3 regions of the Paenibacillus riograndensis SBR5 genome follow, and region 2 is predicted to be linked to each of the others. Evidence: riboswitches for the same ligand, from Rfam matches in the RefSeq annotation. Region 2 holds a riboswitch; each other region holds the start of a gene.
The links. A riboswitch is a leader RNA that binds a small molecule or an ion and turns the genes downstream of it on or off. The one in region 2 is predicted to bind cyclic di-GMP.
Positions count from the first base shown of each region.

Region 1 (4,853 bases), 1.7 Mb from region 2:
TAGTCCTGCATCGACACATTCGAACCGGTGGCCGTTGAACTCCACCAGGTAGTCTTCGATCATGACGCCCGGCACAATATTCGACTCCCCGATGAAATCGGCCACGAAGCGGTTGATCGGCTCATCATAAATATCATTGGGCGTCCCGCTCTGCTCGATCCGTCCGCCGTTCATGACAAAGATCCAGTCCGACATCGCCAGCGCTTCTTCCTGGTCATGGGTCACAAAAATAAAGGTAATGCCCAGACGCTGCTGCATTTCCCGCAGAATATACTGCATCTCTGTACGCAGCTTCAAGTCCAGCGCCGACAGCGGCTCATCCAGCAGCAGCACCTGCGGCTCATTCACGATGGCGCGGGCAATCGCCACACGCTGTCTTTGTCCGCCGGACATTTCATTGATAGCACGCTGCTCGTAGCCTACCAGGTTCACGAAGCGCAGCGCTTCCTGCACCTTGTGCGTGATCACATCCTTCTTAAGCTTCTTGATGCGCAGTCCGAAAGCCACATTCTCAAATACGTTCAGGTGCGGAAACAGCGCATAGTCCTGAAATACCGTATTGACCTGCCGCTCGTTGGCGGGAATGTGGTTGATGATTTGGCCGTTGAGATAAATAGAGCCTTTAGTCGGCTCGGCGAAACCGGCAATCAGCCGCAGAATAGTCGTCTTGCCGCAGCCCGAAGGGCCCAGCAAGGTATAGAATTTACCGCGTTCGATCTCGAAGCTGACGCCTTTTAATACAGGCTCTTCGTCGTCGTATTGTTTGATCACCTGGTCAAAGGAAATAATAGTGCCTTCCGGGGTAGCTATAGCTGACAACCTCCCTTACCTTATGTAATACAATCTATTTTACCCGCTTCTTGCGGGGGACAATCGAAGCGGGCCGGCTCAGCGTGTACAAGCGACAATTCCTCCCATTCTTCGACAACCTTCCATAATATATAGCATAACGGATTAGTCCTATATATGCGATAGCATACACTGTTAAAAGCAGTCCGGAAACTTAACAAGTTCGTAAAATTTATGAACCTCCCGGACTGTTTTGCGGTGCTATAATGAAAACGGCTGAAATCCAATTCATTTTTACCAACCTGAAAGAAGATGACCTCCAATGAACGAAGGATTACAGGACCGTCTGGAGAAATTCGGACTGTCTTTATATATGATACGTGTTACTCTGGCAGCTTCACTCTCCTGGCTGGCAGTACATACGCTGTATGGGGACAGCTATTTATACTTCGCCCCGCTGGCGGCGATTCTGATTACACAGGGGAGCGTCAAGGCCTCTCTGGAAAAAGGGGTTTACCGCATGACCGGCATTGTGCTCGGCGGCATTGTCAGCCTGGTTGTGGGGCGGTTCTTCGATGTAGGAGCCTTTTCCATTCTGCTGATGCTTCTGATCGGCATCGGAGTCGCCACAGCCTGCCGGATCAATATCCAGGCCATCTCCCAGGTCGGTGTAACCTCTGTTCTGGCACTCACCTTCTATAATGATCATTATATTGAGTGGCGGGTCGCTGAAACGCTTATCGGTGTAGTCATTGCTCTAATCATCAATATGATTATCGTTCCGCCCAAGGGGTTCGTCAAGGTTAAAGGCTTGGCTCTGGAAGGCGGACTGCTGCTGGCGGATGCCCTAAGCGGTCAGACCGGCGGCGGACGGGAAGCCATCCAGGCGGGAGACGCCCTGACACGCTCCGCTTCACTGCTGGCGAAGAGCGAGCTGCAGCAGAAGGAGCTGCATTATACCTTAACCCATTACCATTGCCGCAATGAGCTGCGCGGACTGACACAGACAACGGCCCATCTCAAAAAAATCCACTCGTATGTAAAAGAGATCCGTGCGGAAATCGCACTGCTGCCCGCACATTATGCCGCAGCCGACTGGATGGCGGAGGTGGTCACAGCCACCGCAGACTGTATCGCCCTTTACGGGACGAAGACATTGTCGGATGCCGAATGCCAGCGTTCGCTTCCCGAATCGCTGCGCCGGGCGCGCGATCTTCAACTGGCCTGGTTCTCCGAGCTGCAGGGGCAATGCTCCCTCACCTCCATCCGCGATCTCGGCGCGGTGTTCTCCCACCTGAACCGGGTGCTGGAAGAAATCGAGCAGGCCGACTATGTAGTGATGTCAGCCGCACCGCAAAAGGCTAAAGCCGGAGCCGCACACGCTGTACGCTTCATACAAAAGGGACTCTCCCACAAGCTTTAAGCTTGGGAGCGTCCTTTTTTTTTAATTTATCGCTCTCATCTCTCACACTATCAGTTAGCCCTCTGTTTCATGCCCCTTTACCCTGCTTCAAGCCCTACATACTGCCTGTCCAACCTTCCATATTCTCCTGTAAATCTGAAATTCAATAAGCGTAATTTAATTATAAATTCATTTTATTTACAAAAAATCAACAATTACCTACATTATTCAATATTTATAGTCAAAATCAATTATTCCAGTTGAAAATTCGCTACTTAAGTACTAGAATTAAGGTTGTTTGTAGAAGTTATTTTTGGACATCGTACCAGTATTGACCACTTTTTGTCGATTACAGTCGATTTAATTTGTCCCGTACTGAGTATATATCATTGATCTATTCCTAAAGGCAAACTGTCCGAAAGGGCAGGACGCAAAGCCATGGGCCTAAGAGCGCAATTGCTGCATTTATGGCCGCCAGGCTGCCAATAGAGACGCCATTTGGTCGGATATCCCGGGATATCGCATCACGGCTCCATGATGTTCTTTTCTGTACAGATACCATTGATTATACGAAAAAGTGAGGTTACGAGAATGCCGCAGCATACCATCGAACGTTCACGGTACGAGTTCATTGCTTCCATGCTTCTTGGGAAGACCGATCTCTTGAATCTTTACTCTGTGGATCCTCAGACGTTTGGCGGAACAGACGAAGCTAAGAATGGTGTCATCATTATCCAGAATAACGAAATCTTCATCACACCGCCTCTGTCCGGCGGCAAACCGGCTGTAATCTCCGCGATCCATCCTGTGGTGTTGAAGATTAACGGTCAAGTCATCACGGGTCCGACTCCAATTACCTCTGCAGATGACCTTACCTGGGAGATTTGCGAGAAACCGCAATACCAGATTACAGTATCCGATGATAAGCTCAAAGTATACTTTACCCTTTACCGCGCTGAAAGGTATGCCTGGAATCTCGTCAACAATCCGGCTTCAGCCTTTGTTACTGTCCGCGCGGAGATGAACCGGGAAATGCTGTTATCCACCCTCTCCATCGAACAGATTATGGCCGGATTTGATAAGAGCCCTATAGTCAGCAGTCTCAATATCCCTGCGCTTTACGAGGAGCTGAATAATCCTACCTACCTTCCCGTGTGTATTGCTGAAGGCAAGGCTCCTGTGCCAGGGACAAATGCGAGTCTGGAACTGCTGCTTCAGCAGAAAATAGAGAATCAATTCAAGTCGCTGGACGATTCCGCCCAGGAAACAGGCTGCCCGGAATTCTTCATGGTGCAGGAAGGCGAAGTGTTTGCGAAGAAGCTGCCCCCGGCAGAAGGCCTTCCCGGCTTTGATGTATATGGCGGTGTACTTCCGCCGCCGCCGCCGCAGGACCTCACCCTGTTCTCCTCCCCCTGCGCAGCGCTGCTTCCGGGCGGGGAGATCAAGGCCTGCCGCAAAGGCAGACCACGCATAACCGGAAGCGGAACCTTTGTAAAAACAATTGATTTCCCCCAAACGTTCCTCGTTCCGCCTAGTGACAGTGAAGCCGGAGGTACCCTGATGTTCCCCGGGGATGTTATCGCTGCTCATGATTTAAGCAGGAACACGGTTATTGAGGCTTTAGGCAATGTTTATATTTTTGGTGATGTGCGCAATTCCCGGATCGCTGCTACAGGCAGCATATTTATCAGCGGCAAGGTTGCAGACAGTGAGCTGTACGCCGGGGGATATGGGGCCGCACATAACCGCCTGTGCAGCTTCACCGAACTGGTGGCGAAGGAAGTAGCGGGACTGAGGGAAGCCGCCAGACACCTGGCCGAGACGGTCGAGTCAACGGTGCAGACAGTGAAATACGGGCTGGTCATCATGCTGCTGCTGGAGAGTAAATATGCTCATCTTCCCCGTATGATCCGTGATATGCAGGAACTGTTATCAGGCATGAGTACTGATTATCCTCAGGATACCAAAATCCTGAAGCATCTGATGGAGTTTTTTTTGAATCCCGGGCGGTTTACCGACCAGATTACCGATGCGGGTATAGGCTCTTTTCTGAGCCTGTTGAAGAACCTGGCCCAGAGCATCTGCCAGATGCAGGAGGAACGGGTCCGGATCGATATTGCCGGGTCACATGACAGTATTATCAAATCCGGCGGGGATGTCCATATTCATGGAGATGGAGTTTCCCGGAGCAAACTGCATTCGGCTGGCGATATTTATTTTGCGAAGAATAGCTCCATGTCTTCTGATTCCACCATGGAAGCAGCCGGAACGATTCATGCACGCAGCGTCGGCGGGGAATCCATTGGCAAATCGCTGCTCGTTGCAGGCCGGCAAATCATTGCACATACCATCAGTAATGCTTCTGTGACAATAGGCGGGTATTCCCTGGAAATTACTGACCCGATTGAAAATATCGCATTTACGGCCAAAAGCCTGCAACAGAAATTCAGGGGAACGGCATCCTCTTCAAGCGAATAATCAGCGGTACCCTACATATAGCCTTACCGGAAAAAGGTACACATACAGAAAGACCCTGCGGGGCCGAATGGCGGCATCCGGCAGGGTCTTTCCCGTGCTTTTAAGACTCATATTGCGGTCTTTCCATATCGAACGTCCGGCCAACCGCCGCATACGAAGCTCCCGCGAGACGGCTTACCGGCTT
Region 1 covers NZ_LN831776.1:7,543,911-7,548,763, forward strand. Annotated here, with positions in the region: gene PRIO_RS31840 (ABC transporter ATP-binding protein) at 1-819, opposite strand, end outside; gene PRIO_RS34275 (FUSC family protein) at 1,112-2,212, shown strand; cyclic di-GMP riboswitch class I at 2,587-2,678, shown strand; gene PRIO_RS31850 (flagellar assembly protein A) at 2,783-4,669, shown strand; gene PRIO_RS31855 (flavin reductase family protein) at 4,770-4,853, opposite strand, start outside.
Region 1: another riboswitch for cyclic di-GMP. It lies ahead of PRIO_RS31850 (flagellar assembly protein A); the one in region 2 lies ahead of PRIO_RS05890 (PA14 domain-containing protein).

Region 2 (4,853 bases):
GATAACCCGGAGCTTGAGCCTGCGATGCGCCAGCTTCACCAGGGCTTCACGGAAAATGTGTTCGTAACCGATATCCGCAGTGCGGAAATGATTAAATATGCATCGAATGCTTTTCTGGCGACGAAGATCTCCTTCATTAACGAAATTGCCAACATTTGTGAAAAAGTGGGAGCTGATGTAACCGAGGTAGCAGAAGGTATGGGGATGGACCGGCGGATCGGCTCAACCTTCCTGCAGGCCGGTATCGGTTATGGCGGCTCCTGTTTCCCGAAAGACACTAATGCGCTAATTCAAATTGCAGGCAATGTGGACTACGAGTTCAAGCTGCTGAAATCGGTGGTTGAGGTGAACAAAGACCAGCGCTTCATGATCATCTCGAAGCTGCATGAGTCCCTTGGCAACCTGCGCGGTGCAGTCATCGGCATCTGGGGATTGGCCTTTAAGCCGAACACCGACGATGTCCGCGAAGCCCCGGCCCGCGAAATTGTGGAGAGCCTGGTGGCCGAAGGCGCTACAGTGAAGCTGTATGATCCGATTGCTGCCGAGAACTTCAGACAGCAATACGATCATCCGCAGCTGCGCTGGTGCGGCCTGCCGGAAGAAGCGGCGGAAGGCAGCGATGCGGTCTGCCTGCTGACCGACTGGAGCGTGTTCAAAGACATTGATCTGCACAAGCTTGCGGAGAGCATGCGCCGCCAGGTGCTGATCGACGGACGCAACGTCTTCTCCAAAGAGCAGATCGAGGGAACCGGCTTTGAATACCATTCTGTGGGACGCCCGCAGATGGGGGGCCTCAGCGGCTACTCCCCCAGCGTAGCCGGCGCGGTGTAAGCTGTATCTGCCGCCAAACAAGCGGCCATGCCGGATCTTTAGCAGGGAGCTTCGCCTGCCGGGTGAAGTAGCTTGGGCGAACTAATTCCACTGGCTCGTTTTCCAGTGGAAATGCTGCCGGGGAAGCTGTTTAGGGAGGAACGGAGAGGAATTTTGGAACTGGAGGAGCGAATGCGTCCGCCTTTGTCTGCGGATTTCCACCGCGAACAGCGGTTTAAATCAAGAAATCTGCAGACAACAGCGGCCGGAAGTCCAAACATTCCTTGCAGAGACTCCCGTAACAGCTCAATCCGTAAGAATTTTTGCGCAGCCACAGCGCTACGAGAAGCATTCTATCTTTTGCGTTAGCCACCCAGCCGAAGCTCACAATAACAATCCGATATTTACGCGACAACACATAAATAGGAGGGTTCACTTATGAAACTGGTACTTCTATCTGGCGGTTCTGGTAAACGGCTCTGGCCGTTGTCCAACGATTCCCGTTCCAAGCAATTTCTGAAGGTGCTGCAAAGCCCGGCGGGCGAACCGGAATCCATGGTGCAGCGGGTATGGAGACAACTTCAGGAGACAGGCATGGCGGATTCCTCGTATTTGGCTACCGGCCGCAGCCAGGTCGAAATGATTCAGAGCCAGCTCGGCGCAGAGGTGCCAATCATTGTGGAGCCGGAGCGCCGCGATACCTTCCCGGCCATTGCTCTGACTGCAGCTTACCTGTATTCAATCGCAGGGGTGTCCCCAAGAGAGACCGTGGCTATTCTGCCCGTCGATCCGTATGTGGAGGCTTCATTTTTTGAAACCGTCGTCCAGCTTGAGGCCACGATACAGGAAAGCGGCGCGAATCTGGCGCTGATGGGTGTAGTCCCTGAGCTTGCCTCCGAGAAATACGGCTATATTATTCCTACCAGTGATGAGGCAGCGGCAAGCGGCTATATGCAGGTGAGCCATTTCCAGGAGAAGCCGGACCGCGCACAGGCTGAGGAGCTGATCAGCCGGGGGGCACTGTGGAACTGCGGAGTATTCGCTTTCCGCCTGGGCTATCTGCTGGATATTCTGCAGCGCAAAGGTCTGCCTTTGAACTATGAGGAACTGCAGAAGCAGTATAAACTGCTGTCGTCCATCAGCTTTGACTACGAAGTGGTGGAAAAAGAGGAGAATATCGTCGTTCAGCCGTACGCCGGGTTCTGGAAGGATCTTGGCACATGGAATACCCTCACCGAGGAAATGAGCAGCAACCACGTGGGCAAAGGCTTCGTGACCGCCGATTCCGAAGGGACCTGCCTGATCAATGAACTGGACATTCCGGTCACAGTAATCGGAGCAAAGGACCTGATTATCGCAGCCAGCCCGGACGGCATTCTCGTGACCCACAAAACCGAAAGCCCGCGCATCAAGGAAGTGCTGAAGTCTTTTGAACAAAGACCGATGTACGAGGAGCGCCGCTGGGGCCACTATAAAGTCATTGATTATGTGAAGTACGATGAGGGCAATGAAGTGCTGACCAAGCGGATTTTTATCTCCGAAGGCAAAAATATCAGCTACCAGCTGCATCACAAACGCAGTGAAATCTGGACAATTGTCAGCGGCGAGGCAAGCATTGTGCTGAATGAGAAGATGCATAATGTGAAGGCAGGGGATGTAGTCCGCATACCGGAAGGGACAAAACATGCCATTCTGGCGCTGACAGATGTGGAGTTCATTGAAGTGCAGACCGGCTCGGAGCTGGTGGAAGAAGACAATATCCGCATTACACTGGAGTGGGAAGACATCGCTCTGCAGCAATTTATTTCGTAAAATAATGCGCCGAAGGCGCTGTCGAATCCGGCGAAACCTTCCCGGGTCATGTCGATTTCAGGTTTCAAGCTAGGGCTAAATAATCTATTTACCCAATTGTTACAATTCCAAAACAGGTATTAAGAACCATTTATTAAGAAAAGTTCATTAATGCTCTAAACTAAAAATTTAATAGAGACGATACTTACGGTAAGAGGGATAAATCCTTCCACTACGACAAAGGCAAACCTAATCGAAAGATAGGGACGCAAAGCTATAGGGCCTCCGAAAGAGTGGCAGCCTGGCTACCGAAAGGAAGATGAATTTTGACAACTTACCGTAAGTCGCGTCTGGTGTCCGTCATGTTAACTATTGCCCTGTTTCTGACTGCAGTGCCGTTTGGTCTGGGGGGTGCGCCTTCGGCGGCAGCTGCTGCCCCGAGTTCTTCAGCCCCGGTTAATCCCAATGCATCACCTGCTGCCGTCAAGCTGCTTGACGATCTAAACGCTATTTCAGGAAAAGGTATTATTACCGGCCAGCATGACTATCTGGAGAGCCCGGATGAATTCAGCAACAGGCTGAAGTGGACGAGCGGAAAGTACGCAGCCCTTCACGGCTACGAGCTTGGCTTAATCAGCGGCCAGTCGGAAAGCACTGGAGCAGCACAGCGCAGAAATGTGGTGAACAGTGCGATCAGCTGGTACAAAAATGGCGGCATCGTCGCGATGACCTTCCATGAGCAGCTGCCCGGCACTTCGTACCAATGGGCGAATGTGCAGAGGACGCTTAGCCAAGCGGAATTCAACAAGTATGTAACACCGGGAACGGCTCAATACAAAAGCCTGATCGCCGATCTGGACAAAGTGGCCGTTTCGCTTAAGAGCTTGCGGGACGCTGGTGTTCCAGTCCTATGGAGACCCTACCATGAAATGAACGGCAACTGGTTCTGGTGGGGGAAGAAAAATAATTTTGCGGAACTTTGGAATATTATGTATGACCGTTTCGTAAACGTTCATCAATTAAACAACCTGCTGTGGGTGTGGAACCCCAATGCTCCAAATGCCTCGTCTGATCCTTATGAACTGACCTATCCGGGAGCAGACAAGGTAGACGTTCTCGCAGCAGATATATATAACAATGATTATATGAACAAATATCATGACAGCCTGCTGAGCCTCGCGGACGGCAAACCCATTGCCATTGGTGAAAATGGCGAAATGCCAAGCACCGCCAAGCTGCAGCTCTCCCAGAGACAATGGGTCTATATGATGAACTGGGGAAAAATGCTCTATGAGAACAACAGCACCACTACGATCAAAAACTTTATGAATGACAGTTACACCGTCACACTGGATCAATACAAAGCCGGGCTGGTGGAGACACCTGCGGCTCCAGCTACTCCGACGGCTACGCCGACACCAGTACCGACGGCTACGCCAACACCGGTGCCGACGGCTACACCGACACCAGTGCCGACGGCCACACCGACACCAGTGCCGACGGCCACGCCAACACCGGCGCCAACGGCTACACTATCCCCGGTTCCAACGGCTGCGCAGCCGGTAAAACCGACTGCCGCACCGGAACAATCTCCGGATGATGGTATGGTAATTATCCCTACTGTAAACGGTCTGCAGGGAGAATATTTCAAGAATATGACGCTCTCAGGAACTCCTGTACTTGTACGCAATGATGCAGTAGTCAATTTTAACTGGCGGCAGGCTGCACCGGTTAGCTCGCTTGGAGTGGATTCGTTCTCGATCCGCTGGACCGGACTGATCAAACCGTCATACAGCGAGACTTACACGATTTCCACGACTTCAGACGATGGTATCCGTGTCTGGATTGACGGTACAGCCGTAATCAACAGCTGGACTAAGCAGAGCGGAACCGAACGTACCGGAAATATCACCTTGAAGGCAGGCCAGCTCTACGATATCAAAGTCGAGTATTACGAAAATGCAGGTGATGCCAACATTCGCCTGATGTGGCAAAGCCCAAGCCAGACCAAAGCTACCGTTCCGGCTAGCGCGCTGTACGTTAATCCTTCAGCAGCCGGCTCAAGCAAAACTTCACTGGCCGTTGAGCCTACGCCGGTAGCAACCCCGGTAGCAACCCCGGCAGCAACTCAGGCGCCCACGCCGGTAGCAACTCAGGCGCCAACGCCGGTGGCGACCCCGGCAGCAACGCCGGTAGCAACCCCAGCGCCAACGCCGGTGGCGACCCCGGCAGCAACGCCGGTAGCAACCCCG
Region 2 covers NZ_LN831776.1:1,359,045-1,363,897, forward strand. Annotated here, with positions in the region: gene PRIO_RS05880 (UDP-glucose dehydrogenase family protein) at 1-831, shown strand, start outside; gene PRIO_RS05885 (sugar phosphate nucleotidyltransferase) at 1,249-2,622, shown strand; cyclic di-GMP riboswitch class I at 2,834-2,914, shown strand; gene PRIO_RS05890 (PA14 domain-containing protein) at 2,928-4,853, shown strand, end outside.

Region 3 (4,853 bases), 3.9 Mb from region 2:
CTTGCATCCAGCAGTTCCTTCGTTTCCAGTTCAGCCTGGGCCAGGCTTACGCTGGTATTGTCCGGGAAGGTTCCAGCAGATATTTCCAGCCGTGCCCAACCATTCACTGCAGACAAGATGCCGCCTGAACTTCCAATAATCCGGCTGTCTTTGGCTCCGGTAATCACAGGGATCTTAGTCCCCGGAGCCGGACCCGGGTTAGCGTCTGGGCCTGGATTTGGGGTTGCACCTGGCGGTGGAGTCGTTTCCGGCCCAGGAGTCGGGTTGGGGTTTTCTTTTAAATCCACTGATTCTATGTAATCGTCCTTCTTGCTGTACAGCAGCTTGTTCCCGCTAATTCCGATCAGCTTCACCCCGGCATCTATCGGCAGCGGTTTTACTGCATATGTAGTGAGGTCTACCTGCTTCAGAGTGACAGCATCGTCAACCTCCTCCTGGAACACAGCTTGTTCTTCACCTATGGACATAAAGGCATATTCAGTTCCCCCGGCTTTCATCCCGGTGAGATCCACTGGCTGTGCCGTGAGGTCTTTGATGTTCAGTAGTACATATTTGCTTCCTGTGGCACTGTTTTTCTGCTTGTACAGCACGTGGCTGCCGTTAAAAACAAACCAGTCCACCGCATTCGCACCACCCAGGCTAACCAGTGGGCGGGTGACGCCACTGCTCACATCCAGCAGGCTAAGGCCCCCGTCACGGGCATTCTTGTAGACGACATTTCCGCCGGCCAGCACCGGGAAACGGCCTTCGCCCAGATCCGCTTCAACCCCGGTTGCCAGATCATGATAGATCATGCTGCCGTAATTTTTGCGTTCATACCAGACCACACCTGCGCCGTCAGTTGTCGGATTGCCGTATTGGCCGGCCTGCTTGTTGAGCTTCATCTTCTTGCCTGTCTCCAGATCGGCAGTATAGATATCCCAGTGAAGTGAAGATCCCGGCTCACTTCCCTTGTCCGCCCACACCGCAACTGCTCCATGCACATAAGGCGCATCCTTGGCGGATGGACCGGATGTAAGCACCGTATTTGCGCCACTGCGTTGATTCAGCGCGTGCACCTGCTTAACTCCGTCTGCATCCGGTTCCAGCCATAACAGCCGATCACCCGATACGCTATAGTCCGTTCTGCCCGGGTTGGCCGCCGTCACAGCCGCAGCCGAAACCGATGCCTGCCCTATGCCCAGACCACTGCCGGCAAGCCCCCCAAGCAAAATCACCGCCGCGCAAACAGCTGTAACCGTCTGCGTAAACTTCCTTTTCCTTCCGAACCTCATTCACTTCTCTCCCCCAGTGCTATTTGTAGGCACGTCAAAAAACCAAGTGCCTTGAGCGGCCCGGCTGCCCTGACATCCCTCCCGGATGAAGTAGGCCCGTGGCTTTGCGTCTCCGACTTTCGTACGGATTTGCCCTTGTTCCAAACTCGGTTTTCTGTCCTTGTATGCTTATGTAAATGAGACTTTAGATGTAGAGGACACTCTTATTATCGGAATTTATTCCTATCGACTTAAGATGTTCTATTTTTTCCTTTTTCAGGGATGCGGACAGGAAATCCGTTAATGGAGCGGAGCACGCATGGAAACTAGTAGAACAACCCGGAAGGCTAGATTGACGGATTCCTCGCCATCCATCTTGTAGATAATCAGATGGGTGCTTTACACTCGAACCTAAAGGGAACCACGACCTTACGGACTCCAGCGCCGTTATTTCAACAATCCGGGCTTTTTATTCAATCTAACGGACTCAGGAGACGCTAAGCTGGCATTTCCCGGAGCATAATGGTGGAATTGCATGAAATAGGGTCATCCGGGTCCGTAAGTGCCCGGCAAAAACCGATTTCAAGCAATTAACGGCATCTGGGTCCATTAGGGGAAGTCCCCCCTTTTTTTCAGGGGAGGCTGGGAGAACTCGATCCTCTGCTGTATGAGCCGTTTGGCTTTGTTCTCTCCTCTCTGTCCGATTCATTGCTGCGCCCCACCAAACCACACACAAAAAGCCGCCTCTCCCGAGGCGGCCTCCTACAACCGTTTATTTCACCCGTCACATTCACTGCTCATACTTACTTGCAAAAGCTGGTAACGTACTGTTTTCCTTACTTGCCTCCGCTGCCTGCTGCCTTACTTCCTTGCTCGCCTTACTTCCCGCTCGCCTTACTTCCCGCTCGTCTTGCTTCCCCCTCGTCTAACTCCCCGCTTGTACCCTGCCAGCCCATCTACTGCGCAATCTGCTCGCGGATGCTCGCGAGGATTTTCTTCTCCAGCCTCGACACCTGGACCTGCGAGATGCCGAGGCGGCTGGCGACTTCGGATTGGGTCTGGTCGCGGTAGTAGCGCAGGTAGACGATCAGGCGCTCGCGCTCGGTCAAGGCCCCGATGGCCTCATTGAGTGCGAGCTTGTCGAACCAGCGCTCCTGCGTCTCGTCGGCAATCTGGTCGATCAGCGTGATCGGATCGCCGTCGTTCTCGAAGACGGTCTCGTGGATCGAAGTCGGCGGCTTGTTGGCCTCCTGGGCGAACACGATTTCTTCGGGTGTGACCCCCAGCGCCTCCGCGACTTCGCCGATGGTCGGCAGCCGGTCCAGCGTTTTGGACATTTCGTCCTTCATTTTGCGGACCCTGTTGGCCATCTCCTTGAGAGAACGGCTGACCTTGAGGGTGCCGTCGTCCCGGAGGAAACGCTGGATCTCGCCGATAATCATCGGCACGGCATAGGTGGAGAATTTGACCTCATAGCTGAGGTCGAATTTATCTACGGACTTCAACAGTCCGATACAGCCGATCTGGAACAAATCGTCAGGCTCATACCCGCGGTTCATAAACCGCTGCACCACCGACCAGACGAGGCGGATATTGCAGTTGACCAGCGTGTCGCGGGCCAGATTATCTCCGGCTTGACTGAGTGCGATCAGACGTTTGACCTCCGCATCGTCCAAATAGGTCGGCGGAGCTTTTTTTGACTCTGCATCCATGGCTCCAACCCCTAATTGTATAAAGCTTTTTTCGAGACGATGGTTTTCTTCATTGAAATGGAGGTACCGCGCCCCGGTTCACTTGTGACTTCGAATTCATCCATGAAATTTTCCATAATCGTAAAACCCATGCCCGAGCGCTCCAGCTCCGGCTTGGACGTATACAGCGGCTGCTGGGCCAGCTCCAGATCCTCAATGCCCCGGCCCTTATCTTCAATCGTGAGATGCACAGTTTCATGCTCGATGGAGGCAGAGATGCTGACAATGCCTTCAGGATCACTGTCATACCCGTGGATAATACAGTTGGTGACCGCCTCCGACACAACCGTCTTCAGGTCATTCAGCTCCTCCATCGTCGGATCGAGCCGGGAGACAAAAGCCGCCACCACCACGCGCGCGAACGATTCGTTCTCCGACAATGCGGCAAACTGGACGTTCATGAAGTTACCCGCTTCGCTTTTAGTCATAACGCAACCTCCAAATCCGAGAGTGCAGCGCTCTCGTCGTCATATAGGGGCATGATTTTGAACAAGCCCGACATTTCCAGCAGCCTTTGTACAGGCGGTGCAGCATCACAGACGACCATTTTCCCGCCTTTGCTGCGGATCAGCTTGTACCGCCCGAGAATGACGCCCAGCCCTGAGCTGTCCATAAACTGCAGTTCCTTCAGGCTGAGAATCAGATGCTCCACCTGGCCCCGCATAATGGCTTCATCCATATCCATTCGTACATATTCGGCTGCATGATGATCCAGCTCTCCAGACAGCCGGACAATCAGCACACCCCGGTGATGCTCCATCTCCACATGAGAATTCATGCTTGCCACTCTCCTCTTCGTTGCTTTGAAAAACCGTCCTGCACATCAGTTCTTTCCCCTACAAGGACAAGGTTTTCTACGCGGGAAATCTATAATCCTGCCTCACGACAAAACTAGAAGAAAACCCCTACGAATCAACAGAAAGCCTGAGGCCAATCTACAAAAAAACCGAATTTAATCCACCCTGAACATAGAGCCTGCGGTCCTTTTGAACAGCTTCCACCAGCCTGCCTTCGGCACATCCGTGTCTGCTTTCAGCTCATATTCCTTGATCTTGTCCGTGCCCTGATATACGACCAGCTTGCCGACGGCTTGTCCTGCCTTTACAGGAGCTTTTATGCTTTCGGGCACAACCAGCTCATGGCGGATGCCTTCCTGGGTGATTCCTTTTTTCAAAAGCACACTATACGTTTCCTTTGCAGTCAGCGGCAGCTTTGTCTTTACACCTTTCTCAATCTTCACATTGCCAATGGCTTCTCCCGCTTTGTGGATCGTATGAACCTTGTACTGGGAAAAGAGATAATCGAACATCCCCGACACTTCGCTGTTGCGCGTTTTGGTGTTAGGTTCGCCTAAGACAACCGCGATGGCACGCAGTCCGTCTCTGGCAGCAGTTGCGGAGAGGCAAAACTTGGCTTCCGCCGTATAACCGGTTTTCAGACCGTCAGCCCCCGTATAAAAGCGCACCAGCTTGTTGGTATTCACCAGCCAGAACGGCTTGGTCGTATCCTTGCGCAGATAATCCTGGTAGGAGCCGGTGTACTTGATAATCCGTTCATGCTTCAGCAGCTCCTTACTGATGACGGCAATGTCATGCGCGGAGGAATAATGATTCTCGGCCGGCAGACCGTTGCAGTTGGCAAAATGCGTGTCCTTCAGGCCAAGCTCCCCGGCCCTTTGATTCATAAGATCCACAAAAGCGCTCTCCGATCCGGCCAGCTTCTCGGCCATTGCCACAGAAGCGTCATTACCCGAGGCCATCGCAATGCCCTTGAGCATTTCATCCACAGTCATTTCTTCGCCGGGCTCCAGAAAAATCTGCGACCCGCCCATCGACGCGGCATATTCGCT
Region 3 covers NZ_LN831776.1:5,336,101-5,340,953, forward strand. Annotated here, with positions in the region: gene PRIO_RS34040 (S-layer homology domain-containing protein) at 1-1,274, opposite strand, end outside; cyclic di-GMP riboswitch class I at 1,326-1,418, opposite strand; gene sigF (RNA polymerase sporulation sigma factor SigF) at 2,210-2,965, opposite strand; gene spoIIAB (anti-sigma F factor) at 2,977-3,432, opposite strand; gene spoIIAA (anti-sigma F factor antagonist) at 3,429-3,782, opposite strand; gene PRIO_RS22710 (D-alanyl-D-alanine carboxypeptidase family protein) at 3,957-4,853, opposite strand, start outside.
Region 3: another riboswitch for cyclic di-GMP. It lies ahead of PRIO_RS34040 (S-layer homology domain-containing protein); the one in region 2 lies ahead of PRIO_RS05890 (PA14 domain-containing protein).